One region of the Uliginosibacterium flavum genome, then DNA from elsewhere that is predicted to be linked to it. Evidence: predicted binding sites of a transcription regulator. Region 1 holds the regulator's gene; the other holds the start of a gene.
What was found. Region 1 encodes FNR, which switches genes on or off when oxygen is low (the NO sensors DNR and NnrR bind a similar motif). Its sites were predicted from a motif close to TTGANCTAGNTCAA; they were not measured.

Region 1 (8,145 bases):
CAATCGCGCGCATTCAGGATTTCGGCAACTCCGCCGTCGAAAAAATCGCCAGTTTTCCCGATCCGACGCGCCTCCTCGGTGCCAGCGAAACCCTGTGGGGTGGGGTGATGGCCAATCGCAGCAACGCCAATGCGGCGATGGCGCTGGTCGAGGAAGACTTCAGCGCGGACATTCCGAAACTGCAAACGCCCACCTGGATCATCTGGGGCGAGGCCGACACTGTTGCCCCGCTGCGTACCGGCCAGACGCTGGCGCGGCGCCTGCCACTGTCGCAATTGCTGACAATGCCAGGCGTGGGTCACACGCCGATGGAGCGAGCCACCGCGCAGATGCTCTACCCGCAACTGCTACGCGCGCTGAACAACCAGCCCGTAACCGCCGCTCGACCAGAAGCGCCCAGCGGCGCCTTGACCGACCTGCACTGCCGAGGGGAAACAGATCGGCTCTACAGCGGCCATTTCCGCGAAGTCATCATCGAGGGCTGCACTGCGGTCAAATTGCAGAATGTCAGCGCCGAGCGCATCGTGATTCGTGACGCCATCGTGCAGATGCTCAACGTGCAGGTGCGCGCCAAGGGCACGGCGCTGGAAGTGGTCAACTCGGAACTGATTGCCACTGCCGGAGAGTTCAACGGCGACATTGCCATCCGCGCCGACAAAGCCCGCGTCGATCTGGCCGGCATCAAACTTGAGGCCCGCCGCACCGCGATCGAGGTGCAAGGCTTCTCGCGCCTGATCGGCTCGGTCAACGAAATCCGCAGCCCGGCTTACACCGGCCCTTGGCAAGGCAGCGAGGAAATCGAAATGGGCGTGCTGGCGCCCTAGCCTGAAGAGCCGCCCCCAACGGCGATCTACAAGCAACCTGTCCGCAACGCTTTACAAACAGCCACTCTCCAGACTGCATGCCTGCAGAAGTCCGTCCCACGCGACTCTGCAGGCATCCTCAAAAACGCGCGCCCAAACCCTGCAGCTTGCTGAGATCCAGCGCACCGGGCTGATCAAAAGGTGCGCGCCCATAGCCGCTGATTTGGGCTTCACCTTTTATGCGGTAGTGCAGTTTGCCATCGGCGGCGGTGAGTTCCTGCAAACGATTGAGCAAACCGAGCAAATGCGCCCTGGCATCCAGCTCGACCAGCGCCTCACCCCGTGCGGGAATGCTGACGGCGGCCGGCGCCTGCCCGCTGGCAAACGTGCTCTCGCCCACCTGCAGATCAAATGTGACACTCTCGACGGTGATCGCCATTGCGTTCGGATTCTTCACGCGCAATTGCAGCTTGATGCGCTGCTGCAGGATGTTGCCGCCGGTCAGCCGCACGTCCGCCAGACTCACCTCCGGCTTATGCCAGGTGACACAGGCCGCCAGCGAGATTGACACACCCAGCAGCAAGAAACGCTTGGTCACTTTACGCATCGGCACACACATTCATCTTCAGTCCTTTTGGGCAATTTGGTTCAAACGCGGCGACAAGCGATAATCGCAGCATGAATTACGCCTCAATCATCAAGGAAATCGGGCGCGGCACCAAGGGTGCTCGCGACATGTCACGCGAACAGGCACAGGAAGTGTTCGGTTTGATTCTGGACGGAAGAGTTCCGGACATCGAACTGGGCGCCATTCTGATTGCCCTGCGCATCAAAGGCGAGAGCCCGGATGAATTGCAGGGCTTCCTTGCCGCGCTGAATGAACGCACGCGTCAAGTAGAACTGCCACCCGGCCCGCGCTGCGTGCTGCTTCCCACCTATAACGGCGCGCGCAAACAACCCAACCTGATGCCGCTGGTCGCGCTGCTACTGGCGCGTGAAGGGGTGCCGGTGCTGATTCAGGGGCGGCACGATTTCGACTCCCGCGTCAGCCCGTTTGACCTGCTCGCTGCGCTGGACATCCAGACAGAACGCAGCCTGCCGGATGCCTCCAGCACACTGGCAAATCGCCAGATCGCCTGCCTGCGCCTGGACATGCTGGCGCGCGGCCTGGACTGGCTGCTTGGCCTGCGCCTGACGCTGGGCGTACGCAACAGCGGCCATACCTTGGCCAAGCTGCTCGATCCCTGTCGCGGCCGCAGCGTACGCGTGGTGGCGGTCACCCACCCGCCCTATCTCGACTCCATGCAAGCCCTGCTCGAAGCCGACAAAGCCACCGCGCTGCTGATGCGCGGCACGGAAGGCGAAGCCTTTGCCGCACCAAAGCGGCGGCCGCGTCTGCTGGGATTCTCGAATGGCGTGGCGGCAGAACTGTTTTCTGCCGCTGAGTTTGGTGGCGAAGAAATCGCTGGTGAGACCTGTACGATCCCCGAAAACACCGATCTGATCCGGCGCATGCTGGCAGGTCAGACGCCGACCCCGCAGCCTATCCTTGATCAGGTTACCGCCCTGGCACAGCTGGCGCGCGCCTGACAAACAAGAGCCCGCCGGTTTGCACCAGGCGGGCTCTTTGTTTCCGATTCAATCCAGCTCAGTCCGTCGAAGCGCCAGCCTTGGCGTTGAAGGCCGCCACGCCGGAATAAATTTCCTGGCGCGCTGCATCGGGGCCGTCCCAACCCTGCACCTTGACCCACTTACCCGGCTCCAGATCCTTGTAGTGCTGGAAGAAATGCTCGATCTGACGCAGCAACAGGTACGGCAGATCCTGATAAGTACGGATATTGTCGTACAAGGAAGTAATCTTCGGCACCGGCACAGCCAGCACTTTGGCGTCTTCACCCGCCTCGTCCGTCATGCGCAGCACACCCACCGGCCGGCAGCGAATCACGACGCCCGGGATCAAGGAAAACGGCGCCATCACCAGCACATCCACCGGATCACCATCCCCCGAAATGGAACGCGGCACGTAACCGTAGTTGCAGGGATAGGACATCGAAGTGCCCATGAAGCGGTCAACAAACACCGCACCGGTATCCTTGTCGATCTCGTACTTGATCGGGTCTGCGTGCGAAGGAATCTCGATGATGACGTTGACGTCATCGGGCACATTGCCCGGCAAGACGTTGTTGAAACCCATGAAAAAGCCCTCGTTGGTTGGGTGTGGAGGCCGTTTTTATTGTGACGACGGCTCAGGCGGAAGCCATTCTCTGTCTTTTTTCATGCTTTGGGTATCGGTGAAACTACGAACCCGCCCAAATAGCCGGCCTGACCCAAAATCACTTCACCAATGTCACCGGCTTGTGCGCCAGCGCCACCACCCGCGCCGCCACAGAGCCCAGCAAGGCCTGGGTTACCGAACCGCGCCCATGAGTCCCCATCCACACCGCATCACATTCCAGATCCTTGGCGGCATGAGCAATCGTCTCACCTGGCGAACCTACGCGCACATGCGTCTGCACACCCAGTCCGGCCTGCTTGAGGCGTTCTGCGACCGGCAGCACCACGGCCTGCCCTTCCTCATGGTAATAGGCATCAACAATCTCACGCGCCACATGCTTGGTCGCAAACCCTATTGGAATGGGCAAATGAACATAGAGCACATGGATCTGCGGCATCTCGCGCAAACGTGCCGCAAAAACCAGCAAGGCATCCACCGCCCGGGTGGAAAATTCGGAACCATCAACGGCCAGCAAAATGTTCATTTTGTTCTTTCGTCATGATTGAATTGCTAAACCGCACACACCACGCCTGCCCACAAGCGGCCACCCAGCTCAGGCGCACGAATCAGACCATAAACACCAAAAGCCAACACGATCAAACCCGCTACAAGCCTGAAAGAACGGCTGCGCACGACATTTCTGTAGCGCATCGCCAGCATGCCCGCCAGCAGCAGATTCGGTAAAGTTCCCGCCCCGAAAGCCAGCATCAGCCCGCCGCCGCGCAAAGCAGAGCCGCTGACCAGCGCAAGCGATAAAACGCTGTAAGTCAGGCCGCAGGGCAAGAAGCCCCACAAAAACCCGACCGGTAGAGCCCCGCGCCAGTCCCGCACCGGCAACAAATGACGACTCAGTGGCTGGATACGCCGCCACAAGCCCTGCCCAAGGCGCTCGACGCCCACCAATACACGAGTGAAACCCATCAGATAAAAACCCATGCCTATCAGCATCAGGTTGGCCAGCACATACAACGCTAGTTGTATCGGCAGGAAGCGGTTGAACAACAAGCTGGCGGATCCCAATGCACCCACCGCCGCGCCAATGCAGGTATAGCTGCTGATCCGGCCCAGGTTGTAGGCCAGCTGTCGTGACCAGACTGAAGCTGTGCCAGGCTGCGGCCCCGACAAGGCGCTAACGATCCCGCCACACATGCCAATGCAGTGGGCGCCGCCCAGCAGACCAATCAGAAAAACAGCCCAGTATCCGGTTTCAGGCACGAGAAGCTTTCACAAGACGAGGAGCCGCATTCTAAGCCGGGATCAGCAGCTCACAGACTCAGATCACCCGCGAGTATCGACGCTGCTGCTGATCCGTGTGCAAATAGGCATCAAAGACCATCGCAATGATGCGCACAAGCATGCGCCCCGCCTCGGTAACGCTCAGTCCCTGCTCGCTCAACTCAAGCAAGCCAGCCGCTTCCAAACCCTGCAGTGCATCCAGTTCAGAGGCGAAATACTCGGAAAAACGAATAGGGAACCTCGCCTCGACAGCCGTAAAATCCAGCGCAAAATCACACATCAAGGCCTGAATGATGGCGTTTCGCAGGATATCGTCTTCGCTCAAGGTCCAGCCACGCATGAGCGGAAAAGCGCCCTGATCGATGGCCGCGTAATACGCCTCCAGATCACGCTGATTCTGACTGAAAGCGCCACCCGCCTTGCCGATTGAAGATACGCCAAAGGCCAGCAGATCACATTCGGCGTGGGTGGAATAACCCTGAAAATTGCGCTGCAAGCGGCCTTGGCGCTGGGCGACAGCCAACTCGTCATCCGGCCGTGCAAAGTGATCCATGCCGATGAATACATAGCCCGCATCGGCCAGCTTGGCGATGGCCAGAGACAGAATCTGCAACTTTGCATCCGGCGAAGGCAGATCAGCCGCCTCGATGCGTCGCTGCGGCATGAAACGAGTCGGCAAATGGGCGTAGTTATACAGAGCCAGGCGATCCGGCTGCATGGCCAGCACCGTGTCCAGCGTCTTACCGAAGCTCTCGACGCTCTGGTGCGGCAGACCATAAATCAGGTCAACACTGATCGATTTGAAGCCGTATTGACGCGCAGCATCCAGCACCACGCGCGTTTCCTCGACCGACTGGATGCGATTGACCGCCTGTTGCACATTGGGATCAAAATCCTGCACCCCGAGGCTCATGCGGTTAAAGCCCTCGCTTGCGAGCAATGCCACAATTTCCGGCGTGACCTTGCGCGGATCGACCTCGATTGAATACTCGCCATCCGCCTGCAAGATGAAGTGCTCACGAATACTTGCCATCAGGCGCCGGATTTCATCGGGCTGCAGGAAAGTGGGGGTGCCGCCGCCCCAGTGTATCTGCTGCACATTGCGCGGCTCCGGCAACAATGCGGCTTGCATCGCCATCTCACGCGCCAGATAGTCGACGTACTTCGCCGACAAGGAGCGATCCTTGCTTATCACCTTGTTGCAAGCGCAGTAGTAGCAGATCGTGTTGCAGAAGGGGATGTGAAAATACAGTGACAGCCCGCTGGCAGGATCAATTCGCTGCAGGTGTTGCTGCAAGCTTGCCGCATCAAAATTGTCGGAAAACCGATCAGCTGTCGGATAGGACGTGTAGCGCGGGCCTGGCACATCAAAACGCCGAATCAGGTCGGGGTCAAAGCTGATCGTTTGTTTCACGATTCATGTTCTTTTCAAGTGGTTGAAGACAATCGCAGAGATAGTAAGCAAATACGTTGATGTTGATCAATTCGCAAGGTAAACTCTAATCCGTGGACCAAAAAGTTACCATTCCCCTGACTTCAAACAATATGCGCGTTGCCTGTTCTGAGTGCAATCTTCGCGAGCTGTGTCTCGCCGTCGGTCTTGATGATGAAGATCTGTACAAACTCGATGACATGGTCACCAAGCGCAAGCTCAAGCGCGGCCAACAACTTTACCGTGCTGGCGATTCGTTTGATGCCATTTACGCCATTCGAACCGGCTTTTTCAAGACCGATATCCTCACCGAGGAAGGCCTTGAACAAGTAACCGGATTTCAGATGGCAGGTGAAATCCTTGGCATGGATGGCATCAGCACGGATCGTCACGTCTGCAACGCAACCGCGCTGGAAGACAGCGAGGTCTGCCTGATGCCTTACGATCAACTCGAAGAGCTGTCGCGCCACATCAAATCCCTGCAGCAGCAATTCCACAAGTTCATGAGCCGCGAAATCGTGCGTGACCAGAGCCTGATGATCTTGCTCGGTTCGATGCGTGCAGAAGAGCGGATCGCCGCCTTCCTGCTCAACTTATCGCAGCGCATGCGGGTGCGTGGCTATTCCGCCTCCGAATTCCACTTGCGCATGACCCGTGAAGAAATCGGCTCCTACCTCGGTCTGAAGCTGGAAACGGTCAGCCGCGCTTTCTCGAAATTCCACGACGAAGGCCTGATCGGCGTTCAGCAGAAATACATCCGCATTCTGAATGCGGATGGCCTCAAGGCCTTGCTCAACCACACCCCCTCCTGATCGGAACTACCGCGTCCCAAAACAAAAGAGACGCCACGGCGTCTCTTTTGTTTTGGCGATAACAGACCCGCTTACCGCAAACCCAGCACATCCTGCATGTCGTAAAGCCCGCTGGCCTTACCCTGCAGAAAGGCTGCCGCGCGCAAGGCGCCCGTCGCGTAGGGCATGCGGCTGCTGGCTTTGTGCGAGATTTCGACGCGCTCGCCCAAGCCACAGAACATCACCGTGTGATCACCAATCACGTCGCCGCCACGTACTGTCGCAAATCCGATGGTTTCCGGCTTGCGCTCTCCTGTTACGCCTTCACGGCCATAAACAGCGCAATCCCTGAGATCGCGATCCAGCGCCTTGGCAACGACTTCACCCATGCTCAGAGCCGTACCCGAGGGCGCATCCACCTTGAAACGATGGTGCGCTTCGAAAATTTCCACGTCGTAACCCGACGCCAGAATTTTCGCGGCCAGATCCAGAACCTTGAACACCGCATTCACGCCGACCGACATGTTCGACGCAAACATCACGGGAATCTCACGCGCAGCCTCGCCGATCAAAGCCTTCTGCTCCGCCGTAAAACCTGTCGTACCGATAACCAGGGAACGCTTGAGACGCCGCGCCACGCTCAGATGCTCCAGCGTCCCTTCGGGGCGCGTGAAATCAATCAGACAGTCAGACACAACCAATGCGGCCTCCACGTCACTGCCAATCATCACACCACATGCATTACCCATCAACTCGCCCGCATCGCGTCCAATAAACGGGCTGTCGGCACGATCCAGGGCGGCAGAAAAAACAACATCAGGCATTTGCAGGGCGGCTTCAATCAGCATGCGCCCCATACGTCCGGAAGCTCCGGCAATAGCGACTTTGACGGTCATCGAAAATCCTCTGGGAATGAAGCGGAGCGACGCGAGGCCGCTCCGGGTAATCAGGGCTTGGCGGCGGCCGGACCAGTGATGTCGATCACACGTGGCGCAATCGGAACTTCAGCGCGCCCCGCGGCTACATCACCCTCGATACGATCAAGCTTGTCTGCAATAAAGAAAATTGCGACGCTGCGACGCTCCGGCTCGGCATAGCCAGTCGAAAACTGATAAACGTAATCCCAGCGATCTGCATGAAACACATCCACCAGCAGGGGCGAACCCATCACGAAGCGCACCTGCTCCCGGCTCATGCCTGGGGAGAGTTGTGACAGCATTTCCTGCGTTACGGCATTACCTTGGCGCACATCGATACGAAAAGGCTTGATGACATTGCTGAGCATGCTGGACGAGCAGGCTGTCAGCAGACAAACAACGGCTGACAGAAAAACGGGTCGCAAAACCATACGGACGGACTCTCGTGACATCGATAATCGGGGGTGCGCGCACCCGGAAACATTCCAAGACGAACGCTTGGACTATATCATACGGCCCCACACCCCACTCACCCGGAGACAGTGATGCCCCCACCGCAAAGCCTCAAGGAAACAGGTCTGAAAGCGACATTACCGCGCCTGAAGATTCTCGACCTGTTTCAACGCACCGCCGAGCGCCACCTCTCTGCTGAAGACGTGTACCGTCTGCTCCTCGCAGAAGAGCTGGATGT
Region 2 (8,145 bases), on a different contig from region 1:
CCTCGTCTTCCAGCTTAACATTCCATCGCCCCTCCCGAACAGACCCTAGCTCGCCAGTGTAGACGGCACCTTCACGCTGCAGCAACAACTCGCGATCAAGGTCTGCCCGCGCCGGATTAATCAGACTCAAACGAAGCTGTGCGGCAGGTTCAATCTCGCGACTCGACTCCAGTGTCAGGATCAGGTGGCCTCCTGACTGCCGCAAGCTCGCACCGAGCCCCAGCTGGGCTGCACGCTCCTGACGCGCGAGCACACGATTGATGGTCAACCCTTTTTTATAATAATCCTGCGCCACCAAACCATCATCAGTACGAGAGGCTAGCGCCCAGGTAGCCAGGCCTGCCACCACCGCCGTCATCGGCAGGCTCATCAACAACCACGGCCATGGCTCCCTGTACCAGGGGCGAAGGGGCAGGACGGCTTGTATCGGTCGGCTCATTTTTACTTTCCAGGGGCGATAAATACAGCTTTTTCATGCACGCGCAACTTCGCGTCATCTTCAGCCTGAAGATCGAAATAGACAGGATGGGCGCCCTTTTCCAGCGTATCCATCGGAACTCTGACACGCACCATCAAGGTCTTCTTCTGGGCAGGGGCTATCGTCAGGTCGGACTCTCCATCCAGCAATACGCCCTCAATCCCCGACACGCTCAAGTGCACGCGGCGTGACTGCTCGGCCATGTTCATCACATGCAGGATGTAAACGTTCTCGAGCAAGGATCCTTCCACTTCACGCACGAGAACCGTACGATCCTTGATCACATCCATCCGCAAGGGCTTGCGCGTCACGACGCCCCAGACCAAAGCAATACACAGCGCGCACAGCACGGTCACATAGATCAGGATGCGTGGCCGCAGTACATGCCGAATGATGTCGCTGCGCCCCCAGTGCTTCTTGAGCGCATTTTCAGTGGAGTAACGAATCAGACCGCGCGGCAATTCGATCTTGTCCATCACCTGATCGCACGCATCAATACACGCGGCACAACCGATGCATTCGTACTGCAAGCCCTTGCGGATATCGATACCCGTCGGGCAGACCTGCACGCAAATACCACAATCGACACAATCACCCTGCCCGGCAGCATCGGCGCCCTTGCGACGCGGACCGCGCGGCTCGCCTCGCTCCTGATCGTAGGTGATGACCAGGGTATCCGGGTCAAACATCACGCTCTGGAAACGCGCGTAGGGACACATGTATTTGCACACCTGCTCTCGCATCACCCCAGCCATCAAATAGGTGAAGCCGCCGTAAAACAGGACCCAGAATAATTCCCAGCCACCCAACGAGGCATTCACAAGCTTCGGCATCAATTCGGCGATGGGCGAGAAATAGCCTACGAACGTGATGCCCGTCCAGAATGAAATCAGGATCCACACCGCGTACTTTGCCGACTTGAGTAAAAACTTGCGGCCACTGGTCGCGCCGGCATCAAGCTTCATGCGCTTGGCGCGATCACCCTCGATGACTTTTTCAACCCAGAGAAAAATCTGCGTATAGACCGTCTGCGGACAGGCATAGCCACACCACAGGCGCCCTGCCACAGCGGTAAACAGAAACAGGGAGAGGGCCGAGATGATCAGGATAACCGCCAGATAAAACACATCCTGCGGCCAGAATACCCAGCCAAACACGTAAAACTTCCGCTCGGCCAGATTGAAGAGGACGGCTTGGCGTCCATTCCAGGGCAGCCAGGCCAAACCGTAAAATACAATCTGGGTGAACCACACCAGCGCCCAGCGCCACGCGGCAAAGAGCCCGGTCACTGCGCGCGGATAAACTTTTTGACGAACTTCGTAGAGCGAATCCAGATCTTCAGCGGCACGCGCGCGTGCATGCACCCTGACTACCTGCGCAGCAACATTCAGCCTGGCCTCAGAGTCGGCGTTGGCATCGGAATGACTGTTTTCGTGACTCATGCTGCGCTCTCCGCACGCAGCCATATCAGCTGCAAATGCTTGCCCCGAAAGGCAAAACCGGGGCGCCTTGCGCGCCCCGGCAAATCCTTATTCCAATTCAAGATAGAGACGAGACGCTAAGACGAACCGCAGACAGTGCTATGGCACGGCAAGGCGAAGTCAACAAAGTATCGTTTCTATCAGGAATTGGAATTACTTGTTTTGATTCTTCGACAGACTCAATACATACGCGGACAGTATATGGATCTTGTCTTCACCCAAGAACTCTTTGAATACAGGCATCTGATTCTGACGCCCCTTGCTGATAGTTTCGGTCAGCGCAGTCTCCGAGGAACCCCACAACCAGGTACGGTCGGTAAGATTTGGGGCACCAAGAGCAGGATTACCCTTGCCTTCTGCGCCATGACAAGCCACGCAATTCTGCATGTACGCAGCCTTGCCGCGCTGCGCGCGAATCGAATCACTGGCCAGAGCAGACAATGAACGAACGTAATGGACGACATCCCGGGTGCCATCAGCCCCCAACACAGCCCCCCACGCCGGCATCACGCCCTGGCGCCCGGCAGTGATCGTCGCCTTGATCGTTTCCGGCTCACCACCATACAACCAGTCATTGTCAGCCAGATTCGGAAAGCCTTTGGCACCACGCGCATCGGCACCATGGCATTGCGAGCAATAGGTCAGGAACAGGCGCTGTCCCATGGCCTGCGCCTCGGGATCTGCCGCCACCGCAATCAGATCCTGCTTGGCGTACTTGGCGTAAATCGGTTTGAACTTGGCCTCGGCAGCCTTCACCTCGGCTTCGTACTCCGCCTTCTCGCTCCAGCCCCAGTAACCCTTATATGCGCCAAGGCCGGGAAATAGCAGCAGATACGCGACGGCAAACACCAGCGTCATCCAGAACAGATACAGCCACCAGCGAGGCAGTGGGTGGTTATATTCCTGAAGATCCTCATCCCAGATGTGGTGATGCAGGGTGACAGGCCCTTTCTCACGCTTGGTCATGTTGGAAATGAGAATCCAGGCACAGAAAGCCAAGCTTAAACCTACCAGCACCACAATGTAGTAATGCCAGAAATCGCTGACGAAATCACTCATGATGCTTACCCCTGAGTATGCGAGCGAGAAGCAGGCTGGCTGCCCACTTCATCATCTTCTTGAAATGGCAACATGGCGGCCTCATCGAAACCCTTCTTGGCTGAGTGGCTGTATGCCCACAACGCAATGGCCACGAAACACCCGAAACCAAGAGCAGTCATCAATGAACGTACGCTATCGATATCCATGATCGCCTCCGGAGCTCAGTTGTTGTTCTTGATGGCCGTGCCCAAACCCTGAAGGTAGGCAATCAGCACATCAAGCTCGGTCTTGCCCTTGACCTGTTCGGGCGCAGCAGCAATTTCCGCATCGGTATAGGGCACACCGACCATGCGCAAGGCCTTCATGCGCGCCTGAACGTCGTCCACCTGCGCAGGACGATCCAGCCAGGCAAACGCTGGCATGTTCGATTCCGGCACCACATCACGCGGGTTGAGCATATGAGTGCGGTGCCAAACATCAGAATAACGTCCGCCAACACGCGCCAGATCCGGCCCTGTGCGTTTGGAACCCCACTGGAACGGATGGTCATACACAAACTCACCGGCCACAGAATAGTGACCGTAACGCTCGGTTTCAGCCCGGAAGGGGCGAATCATCTGCGAGTGACAGTTGTAACAACCCTCACGGATATAAATGTCGCGGCCCAGCAAGCGCGCCGGATCGTAGGGCATGACACCCTCCACGGCTACCGTTGTCGACTTCTGGAAGAACAGCGGGACAATTTCCACCAAACCACCCACGCTGATCACCAACAAGGTCAGCACGACCAAGAGGGGGACGCTCTTTTCGATCAATTCATTATTCAGTTTCATGTCGAATCCCCTCAGTGTGCCGCAGCCGGAGCCAGCACCGGTGCGTTCACAGCCTTCTGGCCGGCAATCGTGCGCACCATGTTATAGAACATGATGAACATGCCACCCAAATAGAGCAGACCTCCCAGGAAGCGGACAATCCAGTACGGATAAGTTTCCTTGACCACTTCGATGAAAGCCCACTTGAGCGTGCCATCGACGTTCATGTCACGCCACATCATCCCTTGCATCACCCCGGCGATCCACATTGACGATATGTAGAGAACGATGCCGATAGTCGCAATCCAGAAATGCAGGGTAATCAAGCGCGTCGAATACATCTCGGTCTTGCCATACAGGCGCGGCAGCAGATAGTAGATCGCACCGATGGACACCATCCCGACCCAGCCCAAAGCGCCCGAGTGCACATGACCAATCGTCCAGTCGGTGTAGTGAGACAAGGCATTCACCGTCTTGATCGACATCATCGGGCCTTCAAAGGTCGACATGCCATAAAAAGACAGCGAGGTGACGAGGAATTTCAGGATCGGATCGGTGCGCAATTTGTCCCAGGCACCCGACATTGTCATGATCCCGTTGATCATGCCGCCCCAGCTTGGCGCAAGCAGAACCAGAGAAAACACCATACCTACCGACTGAGCCCAGTCAGGCAGGGCGGTGTAGTGCAGATGGTGCGGACCGGCCCACATGTAAGTGAAGATCAGTGCCCAGAAGTGCACCACCGACAGTCGGTACGAGTACACCGGCCGGCCGGCCTGCTTGGGCACGAAGTAATACATCATCCCGAGGAAGCCTGCGGTCAGGAAGAAGCCCACCGCATTGTGACCATACCACCACTGGATCATCGCATCCTGCACCCCCGCGTAAGCGGAGTAGGACTTCATCATCGAGAATGGCACTTCAGCTGAATTAACGATGTGCAACACTGCCACGGTCAGGATGAAGGCACCGTAAAACCAATTGGCAACGTAAATATGCGGCGTTTTGCGCTTGACCAGCGTACCGAAGAACACCACCGCATAGGAGACCCAGACAACCGCAATCAGGATGTCGATAGGCCATTCCAGTTCGGCGTACTCCTTGCCGGAGGTATAGCCCAGCGGCAGGGTAATGGCTGCCAGCACAATGACCAACTGCCAGCCCCAGAACACAAAGGAAGCCAACCTGGGCAAAAAGAGACTGGTGTGGCAGGTTCGCTGCACGACATAAAACGATGTCGCCATCAGCGCACAGCCCCCGAACGCAAAAATGACCGCGTTGGTGTGCAGCGGGCGCAAACGCCCGAAGTGCAGATACTCGTGAATATTCAGATCGGGCCAGACAAGCTGTGCGGCGATAATCACGCCCACCAGCATGCCAACGATGCCCCAAACAACCGTCATGATCGCGAACTGTCGCACGACCTGATAGTCGTAAGTCGCCTGGGTTTGCATAAGACCACCTCGCATTAGAGAAGGAACCCAGCGCCTGCCACCCCGAAACCGAACGGAGCATCGATCCGGTGACGCAGCCGTGAAGCCAGACAGCTACAGCGGCACCACCGAGATCAACAGGAGGGTTTATCCTTGCCCTCTTGGCCCACTTTTGATCAACATCAAGTGAGTTTTTGCGCTGGCGCAAATTCTAGCACGATGAGAAGGGTTTCTAGCTCGCGGCTCCCGATTTCAGGGCGAAAAAAAGGGTGCGACAAGCGCACCCCCAACCCCAACAGAGAGACTTCACGAGCCGAAAACCTGACCATTGCGGCTGATTTTCTTCTCGCCGCCGACGCCCCCGTCGGCTTGAACGAAGTATGCCTTGGCGCCTGCTACGAGGCTTGACCAGGATCAAGCGCACTACACCAAAGTCTTATTTTCTTGCTCGGGCACGATTTTGTCTGGCTGCGCAGGCGGCGCATCTTCATCCATCAGAACACGAAAACCGGGCCCCTCCAGGTCATCAAACTGACCGCTGCGCACCGACCACCAGAAAATCAGGCCGATCACGAAGACCAGCAAAACCGAAAGCGGGATCAGAATGTAGAGGCTATTTTCCATGCACGTTATTTTACGCGCGCAATTCGCAGTGCATTCAACACCACCAGCAAGGAGCTTGCACCCATGCCAAGCCCCGCAATCCACGGCGTCACCCAGCCCGCCATCGCCGCCGGGATTGCCAGCAGGTTATAAGCCAGAGCCCAAGCCAGATTCTCGCGAATCACCGCCAAAGTCTTGCGTGCCAGACGGCGGCCGAGCAGCAAGCGATCCAGCGCATCATTCAGCAACACAATATCCGCCTGGTTGCGCGCCAGATCCGTGCCGCCCGCCATTGCAATCGACACATGCGCCTGCGCCAGTACCGGCGCATCATTGATCCCGTCGCCGACCATCGCCACGATCGCGCTGCTGGCCTGCAATTCGCGTAGAGCCGCGTGCTTGCCCTCGGGCGTCAGTCCGGCCCGGGCATCCGCAACCCCAAGCACACTCGCCACCGCAGCCACGACCGGCGCCGCGTCACCACTTAAGATACTGACTCCACAGCCAGCATCCCGCAACCCGGCCACCAGACCAGCGGCCTCAGGACGCAAGCTGTCGCCCAGCACCAGCGCCGCCAGCCATTGCCCCCGCCGCGCCAGATACACCACCGTCCGATCACCAGCAAACACCAGCTGAAGAGGCAATGCAGACGCGGCACACGGAGCAACATGCTCGTAGCGGCCCAGCACATGCGGCTCTCCAGCCACCTTGCCCGCAACGCCTTGCCCGATGCGGATCTCCACATCACTCGCGGCGTGAATACTACTACCGGCAGCCACCACGATGGCGCGCGCGATCGCGTGTTCGGAATGCGTCTCCAACGCCGCCGCCAGGGCCAAGGCCTGTGCCGGCTCCACGCCCTCCGCACAAACCACCTCTTCCACACGCAGTACGCCTGTCGTCAAGGTACCTGTCTTGTCAAACACAAAGTGGCTGGCATGCGCCAGCGTTTCGATGGCATGCCCGCGCGTCACCAATAAACCGGCTTGAGCAAACGCGTCCGTCGCCACGGTTAGCGCCACCGGCGTTGCCAGCGACAAAGCGCACGGACAACTCACCACCAGCACCGCCACAAATATCGGCATGGCCCGCACCGCATCGACCTGCCACCAATACACCCCGGCTAGCACAGCCAGCCCGAGCAAGACCAGCGTAAACACGCCCGCCACCCGATCCGCCTGCTCCACGATTCTCGGTCGTTCAGCCGCCGCACGCTCCATCAAACGTCGAATCGTCGCCAGCCGGGTCGCCTCGCCCACCTGGCACGCCTCCACCTCCAGCGCACCAGCACCATTCAGACTGCCACCCAGCACCGCATCGCCAACCACTTTGGCCACCAGCGCGCTCTCACCCGTCAGCCAGGCCTCATTCACCTCACTGCGCCCAGCCAGCACCAGGCCATCCACCACAATCGTCTCGCCCGGCCGGATCAGCACACGATCTCCCGCCACCAGCTGGCTAGCGGGCACTCGCTCCTCAACCAGACCATCCGCACTCAGGCGCCGCGCAAAACTCGGCAGCAGGCGTCCCAGCGTCTCGGCCCCGCGCGTGGCACGCTGGCGCGCCAGCAGCTCCAGATAACGGCCTCCGAGCAGAAAAAACACGAACATCGACACAGAATCAAAATACACCTCGCCCGAGGCCATCAGCGTCGCCCACACACTCGCCGCAAACGCAAAACCCACGCCCAACGCCACCGGCACATCCATTCCCGCCCGGCGCAAACGCAAATCCCGCCAGGCGCGCTGAAAGAAGGGTGCCGCCGAATAGAACACCACCGGCAGGGTCAGCAAGAGGCTCGCCCAGTGCATCAGGGACAACACACTGGCACTCATGTCGCCGTCGCTTATGTATACAGGCAGCGCATACATCATCACCTGCATCATCCCGAAGCCTGCCACGAACAGACGCCACAAGGCAGCACGCCGCTCGCGCTGAGCCAGCTCTTCGGAACGCAAGGGGTCGTAAGGATGGGCGCGATAACCGATGGACGTCACCGCCATCAAAATCGCCGAAAGCTGGATTTCGTCCGCATGCCAACGGATGCGCGCACGTCGCGTCGCATAGTTAACCTGCACTGCCGTCACGCCTGGCAACTGCATCAGATGGCGTTCATTCAGCCACACACATGCTGCGCACGTGATGCCTTCCAGAATCAGATCCGCCTCACGCTCATCACCTTCCAGAGGCCGCACAAAACCCTGCTGAAAGTCCGGGTGATCGAACAAACCCAAATCCGCCAAAGCCTGTGGCAAAGCCACTTCCGCAGCCTCGGGCAAGGCGGAACGGTGACTGTA

Region 2: a site for FNR is predicted at 5,418-5,431, ahead of ccoN (cytochrome-c oxidase, cbb3-type subunit I). Genes of this name have one in related genera too.

The regions. Positions count from the first base shown of each region.
Region 1 is NZ_JBEWZI010000019.1:29,054-37,198, forward strand. Features, by position in the region: gene ABXR19_RS15585 (alpha/beta fold hydrolase) at 1-824, shown strand, start outside; gene ABXR19_RS15590 (LEA/WHy family protein) at 943-1,410, opposite strand; gene ybiB (DNA-binding protein YbiB) at 1,482-2,393, shown strand; gene ppa (inorganic diphosphatase) at 2,452-2,997, opposite strand; gene ABXR19_RS15605 (universal stress protein) at 3,137-3,562, opposite strand; gene ABXR19_RS15610 (sulfite exporter TauE/SafE family protein) at 3,589-4,293, opposite strand; gene hemN (oxygen-independent coproporphyrinogen III oxidase) at 4,352-5,728, opposite strand; gene fnr (fumarate/nitrate reduction transcriptional regulator Fnr) at 5,821-6,558, shown strand; gene dapB (4-hydroxy-tetrahydrodipicolinate reductase) at 6,630-7,433, opposite strand; gene ABXR19_RS15630 (outer membrane protein assembly factor BamE) at 7,484-7,822, opposite strand; gene fur (ferric iron uptake transcriptional regulator) at 8,000-8,145, shown strand, end outside.
Region 2 is NZ_JBEWZI010000010.1:117,267-125,411, reverse strand. Features, by position in the region: gene ABXR19_RS11035 (FixH family protein) at 1-439, opposite strand, end outside; gene ccoG (cytochrome c oxidase accessory protein CcoG) at 442-1,920, opposite strand; gene ccoP (cytochrome-c oxidase, cbb3-type subunit III) at 2,113-3,018, opposite strand; gene ABXR19_RS11020 (cbb3-type cytochrome oxidase subunit 3) at 3,024-3,206, opposite strand; gene ccoO (cytochrome-c oxidase, cbb3-type subunit II) at 3,222-3,833, opposite strand; gene ccoN (cytochrome-c oxidase, cbb3-type subunit I) at 3,845-5,266, opposite strand; gene ccoS (cbb3-type cytochrome oxidase assembly protein CcoS) at 5,669-5,869, opposite strand; gene ABXR19_RS11000 (heavy metal translocating P-type ATPase) at 5,875-8,145, opposite strand, start outside.